Regions from separate parts of the Rhizobium sp. WCS2018Hpa-16 genome, predicted to be linked through region 1. Evidence: predicted binding sites of a transcription regulator. Region 1 holds the regulator's gene; the other holds the start of a gene.
The links. The regulator PhoB, encoded in region 1, activates phosphate uptake and scavenging genes when phosphate is short. The targets are predictions, from matches to a motif close to TGTCATNNANCTGTCAT.
Positions count from the first base shown of each region.

Region 2: a site for PhoB is predicted at 1,681-1,697, ahead of RQI55_RS15000 (DUF2794 domain-containing protein). Genes of this name have one in related genera too.

Region 1 covers NZ_JAVTIX010000002.1:359,856-367,838, reverse strand. Annotated here, with positions in the region: gene RQI55_RS07930 (GcrA family cell cycle regulator) at 256-801, shown strand; gene RQI55_RS07925 (DUF6481 family protein) at 1,177-1,566, opposite strand; gene RQI55_RS07920 (hypothetical protein) at 1,604-1,825, opposite strand; gene RQI55_RS07915 (cold-shock protein) at 2,051-2,260, opposite strand; gene phoB (phosphate regulon transcriptional regulator PhoB) at 2,623-3,306, opposite strand; gene phoU (phosphate signaling complex protein PhoU) at 3,338-4,054, opposite strand; gene pstB (phosphate ABC transporter ATP-binding protein PstB) at 4,147-4,962, opposite strand; gene pstA (phosphate ABC transporter permease PstA) at 4,977-6,299, opposite strand; gene pstC (phosphate ABC transporter permease subunit PstC) at 6,296-7,780, opposite strand.
Region 2 covers NZ_JAVTIX010000004.1:207,060-215,042, reverse strand. Annotated here, with positions in the region: gene acnA (aconitate hydratase AcnA) at 1-465, shown strand, start outside; gene RQI55_RS15005 (thioredoxin family protein) at 714-1,433, shown strand; gene RQI55_RS15000 (DUF2794 domain-containing protein) at 1,721-2,113, shown strand; gene RQI55_RS14995 (Bax inhibitor-1/YccA family protein) at 2,183-2,965, opposite strand; gene RQI55_RS14990 (ABC transporter permease) at 3,203-5,761, opposite strand; gene RQI55_RS14985 (ABC transporter ATP-binding protein) at 5,758-6,468, opposite strand; gene RQI55_RS14980 (arylesterase) at 6,554-7,204, shown strand; gene thpR (RNA 2',3'-cyclic phosphodiesterase) at 7,273-7,866, shown strand; gene RQI55_RS14970 (low molecular weight protein-tyrosine-phosphatase) at 7,800-7,983, opposite strand, start outside.

The DNA of each region.
Region 1 (7,983 bases):
GTAGGGGCTGATATGACGCACACTAGGTGTTGCTTTTCTGACTCACAAACACAGCAAGTTGGGGAAAACCGGAAAATCGATTCCAGATGATTCTCCCGACTCTTGTCACGGAGTCTGCCGACGATTAGGTTAACTCTCAATTACTAGATCGCAAGCGGCGGACCTAGTCACCTACAATCTGGCGGATACTCTGCGCGTGGTTCACTCCACGGCATAGCAGAATGATTCTGCCTTCGCGACCAGCGGAGACACGGCATGAACTGGACTGATGAACGGGTCGAAAGACTGAAACGACTGTGGTCTGAAGGCCTCAGCGCCAGCCAGATTGCCGCCCAGCTCGGAGGCGTCAGCCGCAACGCCGTCATCGGCAAAGTCCACCGCTTGAACCTTCCTGGCCGCGCCAAGGCTGGCGGCACGGTTGCAACCGCGCGTCCCGCTGCAAAGCGTCCGGCAGCGACAACTGCACCCTCTGCTGCGGCACCCCGCGCTGCCACTTTCCAGGGCCGCGTTGCCCCTGCCCGCGCCAACACACGCGCCGCAGACGCAAACGTTCAGAAGGACGATGCGGAGACGGATGCACCACGGATTCTTGAATATGTGCCGGTCAGCAATTCCACGCTGCCGACATCGCTGCGCCTGACGCTGACGGAACTGACGGAACGCACCTGCAAGTGGCCAGTTGGCGACCCTCTGAAGGACGACTTCCACTTCTGCGGCTGTGATGCTTCTGAATCTTCGCCGTACTGCCGCTTCCACGCAAAGCTGGCTTACCAGCCAGTAAGCGAACGCCGCAGAGCCTAAGGCTTCGCATCCAGTTCGACGCAATAAAATGAGCGGGTCTTTGGCCCGCTTTTTTGTTGCGATTTTTTCGGCTTGGACAGCGCAAACATGCACAGGCGAAGGCGTCACCAAGGAGATGGCGATTGATTTGTCAGTTTGTCATCGGGGATTGAAACGGCGTACCGGTAAGCGGACTCTGGAGCCGCAAGAGCTGCCGCAAGTCACGGCATTCAGAGCCTCGGGATCATGCCGCGCTGCACCGAAATGCGGCGGCATGGCTGATCCCATATGCGGCAAGGGTGCGAAGCGCCTCTTGGGCTTTCGCACTCCGCGCAGCATTCGCAGCGGATGATCGCAGCCCCTCGATTGAACGGCTGCAGGATCATGGCTTCAAGCTTAGCCCTGGCGGGCCTTGCGGTTGGCATAGCGACGATCGCGTTCTGCCTTGCGGGCTGCTTCGTCTTCGACGACGCGAGCGATACGATTTTTTTCAGCCGCCTTGCGCTCATTTTCTTCAGCGTTTGCAGCAGCTTCGAGTTCAGCTGCGCGTTGCGCGGCCTCTTCTTCCAGGCGCAATTTTTCTTCGCGCTTCTGCTGGTCACGCTCGGCCTGGCGGGCTCTGCGGGCTTCGGCAACGGCAATCTGCTCGGCCTGCTTGGCTTCGAGCGTGGGAGCCGCGGCTTCCTTGGCTTCGCGATAGGCCTTCAAAAGAGCGGCCTTTGCCTCGGCAGCAGCGCCGCGACGTTCGGAAACTTCGTTATTCTTGATATTTCGAGTGTTTCTCAAATCTCTATTCCAGTTGATGCGTCATACCGATCAGGGATCAGGTTTTTTTGGCGCGTTTGGTTGGGATAACTGCGGGCTTCAAGCTGTCTTCCAGTTCTTTCGCAAGACGCGCTTCCCGCAGCCTGAGGGTCTTTTCATCACGGGCGCTCGCAATCGAGTTCAACTCATCGACCGCTTTGCCGCGGGCAAAGAACTGCGATTGCGTCGCTCCGAAAGCAATTTCGGCCTGCTTGCGGGATTTGCTGTGAGCGTCTGACATGGAATTTTCTCCTATCGCATCGCACTGAAAACCGGAATCGATTTATGGATAGAGCGATACGCATTCACGGCTTGAAGCGTATTCTTGCATCTAAGAATGCAATACGTCCAAGCATGTGGCCGACTTGCGGCATAAAAAAAGGCCAGGCAACATGCCTGACCTCGGTGGTCTCAAACTTTCGACAATGCCAGTACATCCGTGGTCAAAGGAAAGTCGATACCCGTATTAAGCAGCCTGGAGATTGCAGGCAGACATCTTGCCGGACTTGTTGTCCCGCTCGAGATCGTAGGAAAGCTTCTGGCCTTCTACGATTTCGCGCATGCCTGCACGCTCAACAGCGGAAATGTGCACGAATGCATCGGCGCCGCCGTTGTCTGGCTGAATGAAGCCGAAGCCCTTGGTGGAGTTAAACCATTTTACTGTGCCTGTGGTCATAATGAACCCTTTCAAAGCATAAGTTATAAGTCACAGAACGTGAGTCCTGTATGCGGTGTAGCGATTTTTTTGAAAGGAAGGGTTAGTTCAAAGCGCGGTGCTAATCGCGCGGTAACCAAAGCTCAGCAAGCAAAAGATCGATGACCAATACATAGAGCCTTCTGGCCACTGAGTCAAACTTTAAATTACAGAAACATAAAATCAACACTCAGAAGCTGTGCAGGTCACTCCGGTTACTGGCGGCATCTAGCGGCGCTAACGCATTGATATCCATTATGCCAAATGCAAAACACCGCCCCTTGTGGGAGCGGTGCATGAGATTTTGAGACCATACGGGAGACGTTTCAGCCCCGGTGCGTTGGTCAGGCTTCCATGGAGTATCCGGCGCCGCGCACGGTACGGATCACATCCTGCATGCTGGAGAAGTTGAGTGCCTTGCGCAGGCGCCCGACATGGACGTCCACCGTTCGCTCATCCACATAGATATCGTGACCCCAGACACCATCGAGAAGCTGGGAGCGCGAAAAGACGCGACCGGGAGACACCATCAGGAATTCGAGAAGGCGAAACTCGGTTGGTCCGAGCCGCACTTCGCGGGCCTTGCGGTGAACGCGATGCGTTTCGCGATCCAGCTCGATATCACCGCATTTCAGCACGGAGGACAGAACCTCCGGCCGGGCGCGGCGCAACATGGCCTTGACCCGCGCCATCAGCTCAGGCGTTGAAAACGGCTTGACGACGTAGTCATCCGCACCTGTGGCCAGACCACGCACGCGCTCGCTTTCTTCGCCGCGTGCCGTCAACATGATGATCGGCAGCCGCTCGGTTTCCGGGCGCATTCTCAGACGACGGCAAAGCTCGATGCCGGAGACGCCAGGAAGCATCCAGTCGAGGATCAACAGATCCGGCGTGCGTTCCTGCAAGCGGATTTCCGCTTCGTCACCACGCGGAATGGTATCCACGTCGTAACCTTCGGATTCCAGATTGTAGCGAAGCAGAACGCTCAAGGCTTCTTCATCTTCGACAACTGCGATTTTGGGCACCATGGCTAGAGACTCCGCCAGTCGTTTAGAGAATTCACTCGGTTACGGCACCGAGCGTGTTGGAACTATCGTCCTTCGGGCGTTCGCCTTCAGGCTGGCTGCCAGTGGCCATGTAGTAGATGGTTTCCGCGATGTTGGTCGCGTGGTCGCCAATGCGCTCGATGTTCTTGGCGCAGAACAGAAGATGCGTGCAGGTGGTGATGTTGCGCGGATCTTCCATCATGTAGGTCAGCAATTCGCGGAACAGCGATGTGTACATCGCGTCGATTTCCTCGTCGCGTTCGCGGATGGCCTGCGCCTTTTCAACCGAACGGGTCGAATAGACATCCAGAACTTCCTTGAGCTGCACCAGAGCAAGCTCGGAGAGATGCTCGATGCCGCGGGCCAGCTTGCGCGGAACGCCTGTGCCGGCAACAGCGAGAACGCGCTTGGCTGTGTTCTTGCCAAGGTCGCCAACGCGCTCCAGATCAGCGGCGATGCGCAGCGTGCCGATAACTTCTCGAAGGTCGGCAGCCATGGGCTGGCGCTTGGCAATGGTCACGATAGCCTTGTCGCCGATTTCGCGCTCGGCGTGATCGAGAATGGTGTCGTCAGAGATGACCTTCTGCGCCAGGGCCGAGTCCGAATTGACCAGCGCACGCACAGCATCGGCGCACATCTGTTCGGCAAGACCACCCATTTCGGCGATCCGGCGGGTGAGGAACTTCAGCTCGTCATCATAGGCGGACATGATATGGTTTGGTGTCGGCATGTTCGAATTCTCCAGTTAGATGACGCCACCCGCCAAGCGCTCGAAGGCTCAGGCGGGGTGGCGTGGATGCTATGACACGACAGAGGGCAGGATCAGCCGAAGCGGCCCATGATGTAGTCCTGTGTGCGCTGGTCATCCGGGTTGGTGAACATCTTGTCGGTATCGTTTTCCTCAACCAGATGGCCGAGGTGGAACATAGCCGTGCGCTGAGACACGCGCGCCGCCTGCTGCATCGAGTGCGTCACGATGACGATCGTGAAGTTGCTGCGCAGCTCGTGGATCAGCTCCTCGACCTTTGCCGTTGCGATGGGGTCGAGCGCCGAGCAGGGCTCGTCCATCAGAATGACTTCAGGCGAGACGGCGATGGCGCGGGCAATGCACAGACGCTGCTGCTGACCGCCGGACAGGCCGGTACCGGATTCGTGCAGACGATCCTTGGCTTCGTTCCACAGGCCGGCCTTCTGCAGGCTGGCCTCTACGATCTGGTCCATATCAGCCTTGCTGCGGGCAAGACCGTGAATGCGTGGACCATAGGCGATGTTTTCATAGATGGTCTTCGGGAACGGGTTCGGCTTCTGGAACACCATGCCGACACGCGCGCGCAACTCGACCACGTCGATCGCTGGATCGTAGACATCGTCCTCATCGAGCGTGATCTTGCCGGTGACGCGGCAACCGTCGATGGTGTCGTTCATGCGGTTCAAGGTCCGCAAGAAAGTGGACTTGCCGCAACCGGATGGGCCGATCAAAGCTGTCACCGTATTTTCGCGAACGTTGAGGTTCACATCGTACAAAGCGCGTTTCTCGCCGTAATAGACAGAAACGTCCTTGCCGATCATCTTGTACGAAACTTCATTCATTTTCTTGTCCAGCGCCTTTTCAACTGCTGCTTCCGACAACATGTTCATAACATTCAACTCCTCTACCAGCGCCGTTCAAAGCGCCGACGCAACAGGATTGCGCCAACATTCATGACGATGAGGAACATCAGCAGGATGATGATAGCGCCGGATGTTCTTTCAACAAAGGCACGTTCTGCTTCGTTCGCCCACATGTAAATCTGCACCGGCAGGGCCGTGGATGGGTCCATGGGTGTTGTCGGATAGTTCGTAACGAAGGCAACCATGCCGATCAGCAGCAATGGTGCGGTTTCACCAAGAGCATGCGCCAGGCCGATGATGGTGCCGGTCAAAATACCGGGCATGGCCAGCGGCAGAACATGGTGGAAAATCGTCTGCATCTTGGATGCGCCGAGGCCAAGAGCCGCAGCACGGATGGAGGGCGGTACAGCCTTCAGCGCCGCACGGGTGGCGATGATGATGGTTGGCAGCGTCATCAGGGTCAACACCAGACCGCCAACCAGAGAGGCCGAGCGCGGGAAGCCCATGAAGTTGATGAAGACCGACAGACCAAGCAGACCGTAAACAATGGACGGAACAGCCGCCAGGTTGTTGATATTGACCTCGATGAGATCCGTCAGGCGGTTCTTGGGCGCAAACTCTTCCAGATAGATGGAGGCTGCGACACCGATGGGCAGAGACAGGACCAGCACGATCAGCATCATATAGAACGAGCCGATGAGAGCCACGCCAACGCCCGAGGCTTCCGGACGGCTGGATGCGCCGTTGAAGAAGATGCCGGTGTTGAACTGCTTGGCAATCTGGCCGGCATCGGACAATTGCTTGACCCATGCGAGTTGCTGATCGGATATGCGGCGGTTCTCTTCATTCACGCTCAGATCGACCTGGCCCTTGAAGGCGCTGTCGAGATCGCCCGATGCCAGAAGGGAAACCGTGCGTGTGGTGCCGATGATAGCAGGATCGGCAACGACGACATCACGAAGCTGAACGCGGATACCGTCCGAAATCATCGCGGACACACCGCGCAGAGCCGTGCGGTCATCCAGCGAGACGCCGAGTGCCTTGGCCACCGCATTGCGGGCGATGAGAGGATAGTTGGCCGTAACGAGCTTGGCCGGGTTCTGGGCACGCACATTGTCAGGATCGATGATCTTTTCAGAAAACTCGACCGGGACCGTGATCATGGTCTGCTGGAACGCTGTGTAGCCTTTGCCCACGACGGACCAGAGCAGAAGAAACAGGAACAGCAGGCCGAAGGTAATGGCTGCGAGACCGTAGGTGCGGAAGCGGCGCTCGGAGGCGTAGCGGCGTTTGATGCCGATATCGCGCCGGACCTTCTTCGTTGCGGCTGGGGCAATGGTGCCCGGAGTAACGACGTCGGTCATTCGTACTGCTCCCGGTATTTGCGCACAATATAGAGCGCGTAGATATTGAGGCAAAGCGTGATGGCAAAGAGGGTGATGCCAAGCGCGAAGGCAACCAGTGTCTGTGGCGAGGTGAACTCAAGGTCACCCGTCAACTGGCTGACGATCTTGACGGTGACGGTGGTCATCGGCTCGAACGGGTTGAGTTGCAGGCGTGCTGCCACACCTGCAGCCAGCACCACAATCATGGTTTCACCGATGGCGCGCGAGGCCGTCATCAGGATCGCGCCGACGATGCCTGGAAGGGCTGCCGGAAGGATGACCTTCTTGACGGTTTCAGAGCGGGTGGCACCCAGACCGAGTGAACCGTCACGCATGGTGCGTGGAACGGCGGTGATGATGTCATCCGACAGCGACGAAACGTAAGGGATCAACATGATGCCCATGACGAAGCCGGCGGTGATGACGCTCTGCGCCTGGATGAAGTTCGTGTAGTCGCCAGTCGCCAGTCCGTTGATCTGCGAGGAAATATCGCGCAGGAACGGGCCAACGGTGGTCAGGGCGAAGAAGCCGTAGACGATGGTCGGGATACCCGCCAGCACTTCCAGCAGCGGCTTTGCAACCGAGCGGAAACGAGGGCTGGCATATTCGGCCATGTAGATGGCGGAAAACAGACCGACCGGAACGGCAACCAGCATGGCGACGAAGCCAATATAGAGCGTGCCTGCCAGAAGCGGGATGAGGCCGAACTGACCTGCGCTATCGGTGGAACCGGCAGCGGCAAAACGTGGGTCCCAAACCGTTCCGAAGAAGAACTGATGGGCGGGCACCATGTTGAAGAACTGAATGGCTTCCGTCAGCATCGACAGAACAATGCCGATGGTGGTGAGAATGGCGATGGACGATGCCAGCACCAGAGCCGCAAGGATGACCTTTTCGACATTGTTGCGCGCCCTGAAGCGTGGCGCAATGCCGCGCATGGCATAAAGCGCACCACCGATGGCCGCGACGAGAACGACCAGAACCATTCCGACCTGGCTTGTGGCGGACATGGTGTTCAGCGTTTCAGCAGCTTCGACCATGTAGGGCTGCGGGTCTCCGGCAATGGCGACGCCCTTGGAGCCCAGCAACGGCCGCAATGTGGCCGGATCAGCCTTGGCAGCAGCAAACTCTTCCGGTGTCAGACGCTCAAGGCCACGCGCAATCGAGCCGACCATGCCGTAATTGAGGCTCTGCTGAGCCTCAGATTGCGCCTGAATATCCTCTGGAAACGAGGCGCGCACCGCAGAAGTGATGACCAGAGGGCTGACAATCAGCCAAAGCGCCAGAATGAAAGCCGCAGGAAGAACGGCCCAGACGAGAACATAAGAGCCGTGATAACCCGGCCGGGAATGCATTTTTGTGGTGCTTGCGCCCACCATTGCGACTGCGCGACGTGTGCCAAGCAAATAGCTGGCTATGCCGATCAGCGCCAATATCAGTAAAAGAATGGATGTGTTCATGGAGACTTTCCTCGGCGCATCAGAAAAAGGGATGCGGTATCAGGCAGCTTTGTTATTTGCACATCGGATCGTCCGAAGACCGGGCTGACCTTTCAGTCATCGGGCTTCGCGACAGGCGGCGTAGTCCCCTGCTCGGCTTCGGCTTCCAGATTGATAGATCCTATTCATCGGGTCGTATGAACATCCGGTAAATAGGACCTGTC
Region 2 (7,983 bases), on a different contig from region 1:
ACCATCCACTATCCGTCCAAGGAAGAGATGTCGATTTACGATGCAGCCATGCAGTACAAGGCTGAAGGCACGCCGCTCGTCATCTTTGCAGGCGTTGAATACGGTAACGGTTCTTCCCGTGACTGGGCTGCGAAGGGTACCAACCTGCTCGGCGTTAAGGCCGTGATTGCGCAGTCGTTCGAGCGTATTCACCGCTCCAACCTCGTCGGCATGGGCGTCGTTCCCTTCGTCTTCGAAGAAGGCACGACATGGGCAAGCCTCAACCTCAAGGGCGATGAAACCGTTGAGATCGATGGTCTCGAAGGCGACATCAAACCGCGCGAGAAGAAGATCGCCAAGATCACCTACAGCGATGGTACAGTGAAGGAAGTTCCGCTTCTTTGCCGCATCGATACGCTGGATGAAGTGATCTACATGAACAATGGCGGCATTCTGCAGACGGTTCTTCGCGACCTGGCTGCATAATTATTGCCACATCATGAAAAAAGCGCCGGGAGAAATCCCGGCGTTTTGCGTATTATGATGGGGTATTCTGGTGAAGCTTGCTTCGTGATCGGCACTCACCCCATCGTTACTTTCTATTGAAGGGCCACTCGCGTTATTTTCGCCGGGCGTCCCGACAGGAATTGATAGCATCAATGGTCTGGAGACACGTCCAGACAAGGGTTCTTGCAATGTCGCTGAAATACGGGCCTGTCAGAGTTGGTCTTACGATGTGCGCCTTCGCAGCGATTGCACCGGTGCCCGCAATGGCGCAGCAGCAGGAGCAGTTGAAGGGCGTTGTCGAGCTGTTCACCTCGCAAGGCTGCGCATCCTGCCCACCGGCAGATGAGGCGCTGCGCAAACTCATCCAGAAGGGCGATGTGGTCGGCCTGTCCTATCATGTCGATTACTGGAACTATCTGGGCTGGGCCGATTCGCTGGCATCCAAGGAAAATACAGAGCGGCAATATGGCTATGCCCGTGCTCTGGGTCGCAACAATGTCTATACGCCACAGGCTGTCATCAATGGTCGCGACCACGTCAAGGGCGCGGACATGAAGGCAATCGATACGCGGCTGGATGCATTCAAAAAGGCCGGAGAAGGCCTCAGCGTGCCCGTCAAGGCGCGCCGGGTGGATGATGAGATTGCGATCGAGATTGGTCCGGGCCAGGGCAAGGCCGACGTCGTCGTGGCCTATTTCAACCGCGAGCAGGTCGTTGACGTGCAAAAGGGCGACAATCAGGGCAAGACCATATCCTACTGGCACAGTGTCTATGACGTGCAGACGGTGGGCATGTGGGATGGAACGTCCATGACGGTCAAACTGCCCTCAAGCATCATGAGCAAGGCAAAGGACGGCGGCTGCGCCGTGCTTTTGCAGACGAGCGATGCAAGCGGGAATCCCGCAGCGATCATCGGGGCCAGTGTTCTCATGACGTCGGGGAAATAGGTATCCGCTTAAAAGCGGGAAGATCCGATCCGGGCATTGGGGGCTGGGGGTAAAGGGTCAATGCACCGGACCGGGTCATGTTGGTGCCGAGGCATCAATTGACATTAGTCATATCCCACTCAAATCGGGCCATGATTTGACGGAAATAGGGCAATTTAAGATGTTCATCATGCCCTAATTATTACCGGCGCGCGTATCTTTCCCACCGCCATGCAAGGCTTGCATTTCCGCTTTCACGGGGTCAGACTGTCGTGAAATTGTCATTTGCTGTTGAGCGAGGTTGCCCAATGACAGATCAGCCGGATTTGGAGCGTAAAGGCCTGTCTCACAGAGATGGCGCATCCGTGGTCGATATCAGAGAGTACAGGCAGAGCAAGGATGTCTTGCCCATTACATTCCACCGACGTGAACTGGATGCGATATTGCGCATCTATGGGCGGATGGTCGGCGAGGGGGAATGGCGGGACTATGCCATTGACCATTTGAAAGACAAGGCGGTCTTTTCCGTCTTCAAGCGCTCCGGCGAGATGCCGCTTTTCCGAATTGAGAAGAATCCCAAGCTCGCCTCTAAGCAGGGTGCCTATAGCGTCGTGAATGTGGATGGACGTATCTTGAAGCGCGGCCATGAACTGCCGCAGGTGCTGAAAGTCTTCGACAAGGTCTTGAAGCTCATCGAGTGATTGTAGGGTTTGTGCATCCCACAAAAAAAGGCGGCCCAGAGGCCGCCTTTTCTATGTGTTCAACCAGACTTACTTGTCGCGATTTCCGAGGAACTGCAACAGGAACATGAACAGGTTGATGAAGTCGAGGTAGAGGGTCAGGGCGCCCATGATGGCCTTGCGGCCAGCCGTGGCGACATCATCACCGTCAAAGTACATTTCCTTGATCTTCTGCGTGTCGTAGGCGGTCAGGCCTGCGAAGATCAGCACGCCGATGGCGGAGATTGCAAAGCCCATGGCAGACGACTGCAGGAAGATGTTGACGATGGACGCGATGATCAAGCCAAACAGACCCATGATCAGGAACGAGCCCATGCCGGACAGGTCTTTCTTCGTGGTGTAGCCATAGAGCGACAGCGCGCCGAATGAAGCAGCCGTGATGAAGAACGTCTGGACGATGCTCTGGCCGGTATAGACCAGGAAGATCGACGACAGGGAAAGACCCATCAGCGCTGCGTAGCCCCAGAAGGTTGCCTGTGCGGCAGGAACGCTCATCTTCTGAATGCGGAAGCTCAGGAAGAACACGAGACCCAGCGGAGCCAGCATGACGACCCAGCGCAGAGGCGAGCCGTACAGGGCTGCACCAAGGCTGGTCAGCATCGTGCCGTTACCCATCGTGGCAACAGCTGCCGCAGGATCATTTGTGGTCGCCAGCATCGATGTGAAAAACGCTGCGAAACCTGTAATCGCAAGACCAACGGCCATCAGGTTATAAACCTTGACCATATAGGTGCGCAGACCTTCATCGATCATCGCGCCAGCCTGTGCATGGCCCTGGGCCATACGGTTCTGGTAGTTGTTGAAGTCAGACATTGTTACCTCTTTTGAGCTCCGAAATTGCTACGGTGTCGGCATATCGTCGCTTAGAGACCATATCCCAGGCGCCGCTGCGGAGCTACAGCAAGCCTAACAAAGAATATGAGGATATCGCCTCGCGGATACAAGAGCTTTCAGATCCGAAAAAACACCGTATGCGCGAAATGCGATAACGTTTTGGCGATCAGAAACCTGATTTACCCGTTAAAGTTATGTGGCGCGCAACTTTTCGGATCACTCCCCTGCCTGGCGAAGAACCGGTGCTGCTTTCTGGCCTAGTATGCGCCACGTTCCGATTAGCCCGATACCGACCGTCATGATGAGGGCGATGACGATGGTGGCGATCGCCACATCCGGCAGGAAGCTCGACGGAAGCTTCATAATGCGGGCGATGACGAACCATGCGGCGGCACCGCCAGCGGCAAGCGCGAAGATGGCCGTTGCCAATCCCAGGATCATATATTCATAGGAGAAGGCGCGGATCAGCATGGCGCGGGTTCCGCCCAGCGTTTTCAATATGACCGCATCATGGGTTCGTGCCCGGTTTCCGGCGGCCAGTGCGCCGGCTAGCACCAGAACCGATGCAATAAGCGCGACGGCAGCCGCCGCACGGATGGCGGTCGCCAACTGGCCGACCAGACGATTGACCACATCAAGCGCGTCCTTGACCCTTACACTGGTAATGGTCGGATAGGCATTGGTGATGGTGCGAAGGATTTCACCTTCCTGCGCGGGTGTTGCTGAGGGGTCTGCAAGTGTTGCCAGCCATGAGTGCGGTGCGCCCCGGAATGTGTTAGGTGAAAACACCATGACGAAGTTGAGAGACAGGGATTCCCACTGCACATCGCGCAGATTGGCGATTTTGGCCGTGATATTGCGACCAAGGACATTGACGGTGACAGTGTCGCCTACCTTGAGGCCAAGCTCGCCGGCCTCTTCCGCCGCGAAGGAAACAAGCGGTTCGCCGCTATAATCCTGTTCCCACCATTTTCCAGCAGTCAGCTTTGCGTTCTCAGGGAGATCGGCAGAGTAGGTAATGCCGCGATCACCCCTCAGCACCCAGCGGCCAGAAGCCGGCACTTCCATTTTCGTCACATCCTGACCGTTGAAGGCGAGGATACGCCCGCGCAGCATCGGCACCTCGGTCAAGAGACCGTCCGGTGCCTCGCGTTTGACGAGATCACGAAAACCATCACGATCGGCACTTTGAATATCGACGAAGAAGAAGTTCGGTGCACGTTCAGGCAGGCTGCCGGTCAGTTCGCGCCGCAGATTGCCGTCAATCAGTGTCAGGGTGACAAGAAGCGTCAGACCGAGACCGAGCGAGAGAACGACGGACGGTGTCAGCGCGCCGGGACGGTGAATATTGCCGATGGCAAGTCGCAGCGCGGCAGAGTGCACCCTCGGGCTTCGCTTGGCCAGCGCCTTGATGCCCCAGGCCACGAGCCGCAGCACAACGAAAGCAAACGCAACGGCACCCAGAAAGACCGACGCGATGAAACGCTCTTGCGAGGTGTAGATGGCAAGTCCGGCCAGCGCTGCCAGAAGCAGACCGGTGGCGAGAAGATAGGGCCATGTCGGTAGCTTGTTTTCGTCAAAGCCCTGTTCACGAAACAGCGCCGTCGCAGGCACTTCGCGGGCCTGACCCAGAGGCAGAATGGCAAAGGCAAGGGTGGTCAACAAACCGAACACGGCAGCCATAAACAGCGGACCGGGATAGATGGCGAGCTCATCCGGTACCGGCAACACGCCTTCCAGAAAACGCATGGCAATGAGCGGTGTGATGGCCCCCAGCACCAGACCGATGGCGATGCCGATAATGGCGATGAAGGCGATCTGGAAAAGATAGGTCATCGTCACGACGCTGGCAGGTGCGCCGAGGCACTTCAGCGCGGCGATGGTCGAGCGCTTGGAATCAAGGAAGGCGCGCACGGCATTGGCAACACCCACGCCGCCGACGATCAAGGCGGTGAGACCGACAAGTGTGAGAAACTGTGAGAAGCGATTGACGTTTTCCGTCAGAGACGGGGCGGCCCTGTCGCTGGTGCGGATCGACCAGCCAGCGCTGGGAAATTCCCGATTGGTATCGTCGGTAACAGTCGCGCGCTTTGATGGGTCGTTGAGGCGGATCTTGTAGGCATGCTCGACAAGGCTGCCGCTCTGGATCAGGCCGGAGGCGGTCAGCGCTTCGCGGCTGATGAGAAGGCGCGGGGCAAAGCCAAAGCCATCCGATAGCGCATCCGGCTCTGTGACGACAGTGCCTGATAGTTTCAGGCGAACATTGCCGACCAGCAGCTCATCGCCGAGCTTGATGCCTAGCCGTTCAAGGAGCAGGGGTGCTGCGACCGCGCCATAGATCTCGCCCTGTTTTGCTAGCAGCTGTGAAAGCGGGGCCGCCGGTTGGGCCTCGAATGTGCCGTAGAGCGGGTAGGCACCATCCACCGCCTTGACCTCTGTCAGGGTCTGCTGCGAACCATCGGCAAGCCGCGCCATCGAGCGAAGGCCGGTCGATACGGCGACCTCGCCCAGCCCATCGAGATAGGCGCGCTCCTGTTCAGAGGCTTCACGGTTGCGAAGCTCGAAGCGCACGTCGCCAGCCAGAATCGACTGGCCTTGCGTTGCAATCGAACTGGTGACGGCGCGTGAAACGGAGTTAACCGCTGCAATGGCGCCGGTGCCAAGCGCGATACAGGCGAGGAAAATGTAAAAGCCGCGCAGGCCCCCGCGAATTTCACGGCTGGCAAGCCTCAATGCGTTGCGGATATTGAACAGAGACGGAAGAGCACCCATCATTGTGAAACCGCCAGGCTGGCGACCGTGGCGGCGCTATCGCTTTCGATCTGACCAGAGCGAACCTTGATCTGGCGCGAGCAGCGGGCGGCAAGCGAAATGTCATGGGTAACGAGGATCATCGTCATGCCGCGCTCGGCCTGCTTGGAAAACAGGAGATCGGCAATCTGCCTGCCGGTGTCGGTGTCCAGATTGCCGGTCGGTTCGTCGGCAATCAGCACGGCGGGTGAGGGGGCGAGCGCGCGGGCAATGGCCACGCGCTGCTGTTCACCGCCCGAAAGCTGGCCGGGATAATGGTTCAGCCGCTCCCCAAGTCCCACGGCTGTCAGCTCTTTCTTTGCAATCTCGAAGGGGTTGGCGACATTTGCCAGTTCAAGCGGCACAGCCACATTCTCAAGCGCCGTCATATTGGCAATGAGGTGGAAGGACTGGAAAACGATGCCTATATTGCGACCGCGAAATTCGGCAAGAGCGTCTTCACCCAGCTTGTGCAGCTCGGTTCCCGCAATTGTGATCGCGCCGCTATCCAGACGCTCCAGCCCGGCCAGAACCATCAGAAGCGTCGATTTTCCAGAACCCGATGGCCCAACAATGCCAACGGCTTCGCCTTCATTGATGCTGAGATTGATGCTTTTGAGAACGTGAACGGAGGCGGCGGCGTTGCCGAGCGTGAGATCGGCCTTATCAAGATCAATGATGCTTTTCGTCACAATTCGCGTTCCTATATAAAGCTGAAGGCAATCCGGGAGAGCAGTCCGATTTTCGGGCAGTGCCAGACAAATTAGGAAGACCGCCATGGGTTTTAAAGCCGCTACCGCTCAATTCATCGTCATCAGCTGCGCTTTGTTGGCAGCCCCCTTCGCGCAGGCGCAGGACAAGCCGGTCCAATTGGTCGGTTTCGGGGACAGTCTGATGGCAGGGTATCAGCTACCGCCCACCGATAGCTACACCGCCCAGCTAGAGGCCGCGCTGAAAGCCAAGAACGTCAATGTTACGATTACCAATGCCGGTGTCTCGGGCGATACGACATCCGGCGGTTTGGCGCGTGCCGAATGGTCTGTTCCAGATGGTACCGACGGTGTGATTCTTGAGTTGGGGGCAAACGATGCGTTGCGGGGCGTATCCCCCGACGAGACCGAAAAAAATCTCGATGCGATCATCACCGGGCTTCAGAAGCGCAATATTCCTGTTCTGCTGATCGGCATTCTGGCGCCACCGAATATGGGCGGTGACTTTGGGAAGCGTTTCAACGAGATTTACCCCCGCCTCGCGAAGAAGCATAGTCTGCCACTCTATCCGTTCTTTCTGGACGGCGTCGTGATGGATCAGAGCCTTCAGCTGGAGGACAGAATGCATCCCAACACCAAAGGCATAGCCGTAATGGTCGAGAAAACGCTGCCCACGGTCGAGGATTTCGTAAAGGCTGTCAGCGCGCAAAAAAAATAAGCGCTTGCGCCCCGCACCGTTGCATGATTCGCTAGGGTTGTTCTGCCAAGAGATTCGGGGAGCTCGCCATGCCGAGACTGTTTACCGCCCTCGAAATTCCGCGCAATGCGGCCATGAGCCTTTCATTGTTGCGCGGTGGTCTGCCGGGTGCCCGGTGGATCGATGTGGAGAATTATCACATCACGCTCCGCTTTATCGGAGATATTGATGGTCGCACCGCTGACGAAGTCGTCAACCGGCTCGATAGGATCGACAGGCCGGAATTTCAGGTCAATCTGACCGGTATCGGCTCTTTCGGCTCTAAGAAGCCTCACTCCATCTGGGCCGGCGTTTCTGCCTCAGCCGAGATGAATGCGCTGCAAAGCGAAATTGAGCGCATGTGCCAGCGGCTGGGTCTTCCGCCCGATCCGCGCAAGTTTACCCCGCATGTCACGCTGGCGCGGCTTCGGCACTCAAGGCTTGATGATGTGGTGCACTACCTGTCCGGGCGTGGAGATTTCCGCACCTCCTCCTTCAACATCGGACGCTTTGTGCTGATGTCGTCAAAGGAATCGGTCGGCGGTGGTCCCTATATCGTTGAAGAGGCCTTTCCGCTTCAGGAAGCCTGGCCTGTCTCCAGCTTGGCGACCAAGGACATGCAGCCGGAAAAAAGCATGGTGTAGACGGTCTGGAATCCGTCATCTCCACCATAATAGGGGTCCGGTACATTGGATCGATCGCCGGTGGCATAATCGCTGAACAGGTGCAGCTTTTGGGCATATTGCACCGGGCAGATTGCT